Regions from separate parts of the Stutzerimonas balearica DSM 6083 genome, predicted to be linked through region 2. Evidence: predicted binding sites of a transcription regulator. Region 2 holds the regulator's gene; each other region holds the start of a gene.

Evidence for each region. Region 2 encodes FliA, which starts transcription of late flagellar genes. Its sites were predicted from a motif close to CTAAAGTTTNNNNNNNNNNNGCCGNTAA; they were not measured.
Region 1: a site for FliA is predicted at 1,230-1,257, ahead of CL52_RS16805 (methyl-accepting chemotaxis protein). Genes of this name have one in related genera too.
Region 3: a site for FliA is predicted at 691-718, ahead of CL52_RS08105 (flagellin). Genes of this name have one in related genera too.

What each region holds. Positions count from the first base shown of each region.
Region 1 is NZ_CP007511.1:3,621,388-3,623,656, forward strand. Features, by position in the region: gene CL52_RS16805 (methyl-accepting chemotaxis protein) at 1-1,158, opposite strand, end outside; gene CL52_RS16810 (sodium-dependent transporter) at 1,372-2,269, opposite strand, start outside.
Region 2 is NZ_CP007511.1:2,693,265-2,695,533, reverse strand. Features, by position in the region: gene fleN (flagellar synthesis regulator FleN) at 1-697, shown strand, start outside; gene fliA (RNA polymerase sigma factor FliA) at 715-1,440, shown strand; gene CL52_RS12205 (chemotaxis response regulator CheY) at 1,513-1,887, shown strand; gene CL52_RS12200 (protein phosphatase CheZ) at 1,911-2,269, shown strand, end outside.
Region 3 is NZ_CP007511.1:1,757,331-1,759,599, forward strand. Features, by position in the region: gene ligA (NAD-dependent DNA ligase LigA) at 1-527, shown strand, start outside; gene CL52_RS08105 (flagellin) at 928-2,269, shown strand, end outside.

The DNA of each region.
Region 1 (2,269 bases), 930 kb from region 2:
GGTACGGCTGGCCTGCTCGCCCGAGTTGGCCATCGACGAGTTGGACGCGGCGAGCACCAGGTTGACCACTTCATGCACCTGCTGGGTCGCCGAGGACACCTCGCGGATGGAGCCGTGGATGCGCTCGACGAAGCGGTTGAAGGCACCGGCCAGCTGGCCGAACTCGTCGTTCGACTGCACCGCCAGGCGGCGGGTCAGGTCGCCCTCGCCCTCGGCGATGTTGGCCATGGCCCGGCCCATGTCGGTCAGCGGGCGCATCAGCACGCGAATCAGCATGCCCAGCAGGGTGATGATGAACAGCACCGCCACGGCCGTGGCGACAAAGGCCGAGGTACGGAAGCTGGCCAGGCTGGCATAGGCCTTGTCACGGTCGACCGAGATGCCGACGTACCACTTCACCGACGGCAGGCCCTCGACCGGGCTGAAGGCGAGGATGCGCTCGTTGCCGTCGAGGCTCGCCTCGGCGTAGCGGCTGGTCAGGCTCGGGGTGTTCTGCGGGTAGAGCTCGCTCAGCGTCCTGTTGACCTTGGTCTTGTCCGGGTGGACGAGGATCTTGCCGTCGGCACTGACGAGAAACGCATGGCCCATGCCGTTGAAGTCGAGCGAGTTGATGATGTCGACCAGCACCTTCAGGCTCAGGTCGCCGCCGATCACGCCAAGGGTCTGGCCGCCGGCCTGCGCCGGGGTCGCCACGGTGATGATCAGCTCGTTGGTCGCCGCATCCTCGTAGGGCTCGGTCAGCGTGGTCCGGCCGGCGGCCACGGCATCCTTGTACCAGGGGCGCTGGCGCGGGTCGTAGCCCGGCGGCAGCTCGAAGCGCGGATGCACGAGGAATTCGCCGTCGGCACGCCCCAGGTAGCTGAAGGCAAAGGTCGAACTGAGCGCCGGCTGGCGGACCAGGGCTTCGACCTGTTCGGTCGAGTTGTCGCGCGCGACGGTCTGCGCAAGGCTCTCGAGCAGCACCAGGCGGCCGGACAGCCAGTTGGCGATATTGTCGGCGGTGACCACGCCCATCTCGTCGAGATAGCTCTGCAGGTTCGCGCGGATGGCGTTGCGCTGCAGGTAGTCGTTGTAAAGCGTGAACAGCGCGAAGGCGACGACCACGACCAGCGAGGCGGCCAGCAGGATCTTGTGGCTGAACTTGAGCTGTTTGGGCATTTGCGGAACATCCGGTTGGCTGAGCGGGGCTCGCATCCTGCGCACGGTGCATTCCGTTGATCTCGGTCAAGTTTTCGGCTGTTTTCGGCAGAACTTGACCGCCGGCCGTCCTGCGCCCGCAACGCGCTTGCCCAAGGCCACCGCCGCAGCGGAGGCGCGCGCCCATAAAAAACGCCAGCCCGAAGGCTGGCGTCTGCTCGTCACGCGCTGGGCTCAGCGGCCGGCCAGGGCTGGCATCACCCGCGGGCGAAAGCCTTCGCCGACGATCGTCAGCAACGCGATGGCGCTGGCGATCCAGTACCAGCGCTCGAGCGGGTCGAAGCCCAGCCAGCCGAGCGCATGCAGGAACACCATGAGGATCAGCACCGGGCTGACGTAGCGCACCATGAACAGCCACAGCGCGTAGCCGGCCGGCGACAGCTCCAGCTCGTCGCGCATGATTTCGGCGCGCAGGCAGTAGCCGGCCAGTACCGCCATGAAGATCCCGCCCAGCGGCATCATCCAGCGCGAGGTCAGGTAGTCCAGGGCATCGAACAGAGTGGTGCCGAACAGCTTCCAGTCGGCGCCGACGTTGAAGGAGAGCATCGCCAGCAGGCTGATCACCAGCAGCACCGTCCCCGAGCCGATGGCGGCCTTGCCGCGGCTGATGCCGTGCTTTTCGTTGAGGTAGGCGACGGTCGCCTCGATCATCGAGATCGCCGAGGACAGCGCGGCAACCGACACCATGGCGAAGAACAGCACGCCGAACAGCGTGCCGAACGGCATCTGCTGGAAGGCCAGCGGCAGGCTCATGAAGATCAGCCCCGGCCCGGCGCTCGGGCTCATGCCATTGGCGAAAATCACCGGGAAGATCGCCAGCCCCGCGAGCAACGCCACGCAGGTATCGGCGATCGCCACCATGAAGGTGGTGCGCGCGATGGACTGGCCATCCGGCAGGTAGGAGCCATAGGTGAGGATCGCCCCGGAGGCCAGGCTGAGGGTGAAGAAGGCGTGGCCCAGGGCGGCCAGCAGCGCTTCACCGCTGAGCTTGGAGGCATCGAAACTGAACAGGAAGGCAAAGCCCTCGTCGAAGCCGCCGCTGGTCAGGCCGTAACCGACCAGCACCAGCAGC
Region 2 (2,269 bases):
CGGCCTGGCCAACGTCGATGTGCTGCTGGGTTTGACCAGCAAACGCACGCTGGCCGATGTGATCGCCGGTGAGTGCGACCTGCGTGACGTGCTCATCCAGGGGCCAGGCGGCATCCGCATCGTGCCGGCCGCCTCCGGTACCCAGAGCATGGTCCAGCTCTCGACCCTGCAGCATGCCGGTCTGATCCAGGCCTTCAGCGAGCTGGGCGATGAGCTCGATGTGCTGATCATCGACACCGCAGCCGGTATCGGCGACGCCGTGGTGAGCTTCGTGCGTGCCGCCCAGGAAGTCTTGTTGGTGGTCACCGATGAGCCGACGTCCATCACCGACGCCTATGCGCTGATCAAGCTGCTCAATCGCGACTACGGCATCAGCCGCTTCCGTGTGCTGGCCAACATGGCCCACGCGCCGCAGGAAGGCCGCAACCTGTTCGCCAAGCTGACCAAGGTCACCGAGCGATTTCTCGATGTCGCGCTGCAATATGTCGGCGCGATTCCCTACGATGAGTCGGTGCGCAAGGCCGTGCAGAAGCAGCGCGCCGTCTACGATGCCTATCCTCGGGCGAAGTCCTCGCTGGCGTTCAAGGCCATTGCGCAGAAGGTCGATACCTGGCCATTGCCTGCCACCCCGCGTGGGCACCTGGAGTTCTTCGTCGAGCGACTGATCAATCCAGGCACTGCCGGGAACCACGAATGAAAACTGCCGGATCCGCTATGTATTACAGCAAGGCACACGAAAAGGATGCGCAATATCGCCTGATCGATCAGTACGCCCCGCTGGTCAAGCGCATCGCCTACCACCTGTTGGCCCGCCTTCCGGCGAGCGTGCAGGTCGACGACCTCATCCAGGCAGGGATGATCGGGCTGCTGGAAGCGGCAAAGAAATACGACTCGGGCAAGGGCGCCAGCTTTGAAACCTACGCCGGCATCCGCATCCGCGGCACCATGCTCGACGAGGTGCGCAAGGGCGACTGGGCGCCCCGTTCGGTGCATCGCAACTCGCGCATGGTCAGCGAGGCGATCCGCGGCATCGAAGCCAGAACCGGGCGTGACGCTAAAGATCACGAGGTTGCGGCCGAACTTAAGTTGAGCCTCGACGAGTACTACGGGATTCTGGGCGATACGCTTGGCAGCCGGCTTTTCAGCTTCGACGATCTGCTGCAGGAAGGCGAGCACGGCGAACTGAACGAGGATGCCGGCAGCGCGCACCCGGAACCCTTCCGCGACCTCGAAGACGAGCGTTTTCAGCAGGCCCTGGCCGATGCCATCGCCAATCTGCCCGAGCGGGAAAAGCTGGTGCTGTCGCTGTATTACGACGAAGAGCTGAATTTGAAAGAAATCGGTCAAGTGCTGGGCGTCAGCGAATCGCGCGTAAGCCAGCTGCATAGCCAGTGTGCCGCGCGTCTGCGGGCGCGCCTTGGCGAGTGGCGTGCCGCCTGATCGACTGTATTGCTGCGAGACGTGCTCGGTTGCCGAGATTTTGGAATTACGGAGGTCGACTTGGACAAGAACATGAAAATCCTCATCGTCGATGACTTCTCGACGATGAGACGCATCATCAAGAACCTCTTGCGTGATCTGGGGTTCACCAATACGGCCGAGGCCGACGACGGCACCACGGCCTTGCCGATGCTCAAGAGCGGCAGTTTCGATTTCCTGGTGACTGACTGGAACATGCCCGGCATGAGCGGCATCGACCTGCTGCGCCAGGTGCGTGCCGATGAGCGCCTCAAGCATCTGCCGGTACTGATGGTCACCGCTGAAGCCAAGCGCGACCAGATCATCGAAGCGGCCCAGGCCGGGGTCAACGGCTATGTGGTCAAGCCCTTCACCGCCCAGGTGCTCAAGGAAAAGATCGAGAAGATCTTCGAGCGCGTCAACGGCTGAAGCAGCAACGCCGCGAGGGCACTATGACGCAAGCAGATCAAAGCCTGGCAGAGTTCGAAGCGACTCTGAAGGCCAACGCCCCCAAGTTGATTGAAAGCCTGCAGCAGGGTCGTTTCGACGAAGCGACGCAGATGTTCAATGAGCTCAGCCAGGCGCGCAACCACAGCCTTTATCAGGAAGTCGGCAAGCTCACCCGCGAGCTGCACAACGCCATCGTCAAGCTCGAGATGGATACCTGTGCCACTGGCGGCGATCCGTCACCGATAACCGATGCCACCGACCGGCTTTCCTATGTCGTGGAAATGACCGAGAAGGCCGCCAATCGCACCATGGACCTGGTGGAGGAGTCCGCGCCGCTGGTCAACTACGTGAGCTACGAGGC
Region 3 (2,269 bases), 940 kb from region 2:
AGTTCGCCGCCTGCGCGACGCTCGCTGACCTGCTCGACCGGCTGAATATTCCCTATATCGCCCGCACCGGTGCGCAACGCCTGGCTGAGCGCTTCGGTAGCCTGGAGGCGATTATCGCCGCCGACTGGCTCGACTTGCGCCAGGTCGAACGCCTCAACGAAAAGGCCGCGCGCGCCCTGCGTGACTATTTCGACAACGCCGAGAACGCCGAGCGCGCCCGCGCCATCGAGGCGCAGCTACGCGAGTTCGGCATGCACTGGCAAAGCGAGAAGAAAGCGGCCGAGGGCCTGCCATTGGCCGGGCAGACCTGGGTGCTGACCGGCACCCTGGAAAGCATGAGCCGCGACGAGGGCAAGGCGCGCTTGGAGGCCCTGGGGGCAAAGGTTGCTGGTTCCGTTTCGGCCAAGACGACGTGCGTGGTCGCCGGGCCGGGTGCGGGCTCCAAGCTCGCCAAGGCGAATGAACTCGGTGTGACGGTGCTCGACGAAGCGCAATTCCTCGAGCACCTCGCTCAGCTTGGTTCATAGCGCGCCAGCATAAGCCCATCCCAGCGACCCTCGCCGCCAAAGCCGCTCCGGACTGTTTCGCTGAAGCTGTAGGAGCGGCCTTTGCCGCGAATGCTCTCCGAGGCCCGTCAGCACTCAACGATCTTCCTTCCTGCCACCTAAGCAAACCGCTTCCGCCATCTCCCTAAAGTTTTCCCCGCTCCACCCGAAAAACTGGTCAAGCAAGTCCGCAGTACGGATGCGCTGGCGTAGCGGTGGTGCGGTACCGGGCCCACGAAAAAATTCGAACCTGCCCTAAAGCCAACCCAAACGGCGCCGATAAAAGGAAAGAATGCGAACTCGATGGGTGCCTGGGCACAAGCCGGCCCGGAGTCGCAAGCTCAGGCAACCAAAGTAACTAGCGCCCTTGGAGGCAAACACCATGGCTCTTACTGTCAATACCAACATTGCTTCGCTGAACACCCAGCGTAATCTCAGCAACTCGTCCAATGCGTTGCAGACCTCCATGCAACGCTTGTCTACCGGTAGTCGTATCAATAGTGCGAAGGATGATGCTGCGGGTCTGCAAATCGCCAACCGCCTGACTAGCCAAATAAGCGGCTTGGGTGTGGCGGTTAAGAACGCTAACGATGGCATCTCCATGGCTCAGACTGCCGAAGGTGCGATGCAGCAAAGCACGAACATCCTTCAGCGGATGCGGGATCTCTCGCTTCAAGCAGCCAACGGTTCCAACGATAGTGCTGATCGTGGAGCCCTGCAGAAAGAAGTTGCGCAATTGCAACAAGAAATGGATCGGATTGCTGAAACTACCGTATTCGGCGGCCGCAAGTTGCTTAACGGAACCTTTAGCGGGGTTCAGTTCCAAGTGGGGTCAAATGCGAATGAAACCATTGGTTTCAGCATTGGGTCAGCGCGGGCTGAGGATCTTGGTAGGGTTAACGCTCTTTCGTTTGCTGGACTGGACTCTAGTAATGTCGCGAGTGGCAGCACTGGCGGAATCGCTACGCAAGATCTTACATTCAAAGTCGATAATCGCGAGAGCACGGTATCCTTAACAGCTGGCGCAAGCGCCCGTGATGTTGCTGATGCAGTCAATGCTGAGGTAGACGGTGTAACAGCCAAAGCGACTACTGTAGCTCAAGTTGGATTCGCAGATATTGCGGGAGGTACAGACGGAGCCGATCCAGCTGACGACGTTGAAGTCTCGATGAGCTTCAAAATTAACGGCATAACGTTGTCCAATATCGGCAATGCTGATGGTATGACCGGCGCGGAGCAAGCTGAAGCGCTACAAAAAGCCATTCAGTCTGAATCTAGATTGTCTGATTTGCAGGTTTCTATCGATGGAACTGATCCTACAAAACTTAATATCACTGACAGTACAGGTAAAAATATTTCAGTTGAGCTTGCTGGCCAAACAGGGGTAGCAGCAGTAACCCTGGATTCGATGCAATCGGATGCGGCTGGTGTGTTGACCGGCACTGGCGCGGCTCAAGATTTGATTACTGCTGGTGATGAGGCTGGCGTGGTAACGGGGCACGTATCATTTACGGCGACAGCTGGTGCTGTAAGTGTAAAAAGCAGCGTTAACGCTAATAATGGATTGGGTACTTTGGGGACCACCGAAGTCGTTGGGACGCTGACTGACTCTGGAAAGCGGGTCTCTACGATTGATATCTCGACAGTAGATGGCGCGCAGTCTGCTATTGATGTTATCGACGCAGCGCTGGCTTCGATTGATGACACCCGAGCAAATATGGGTG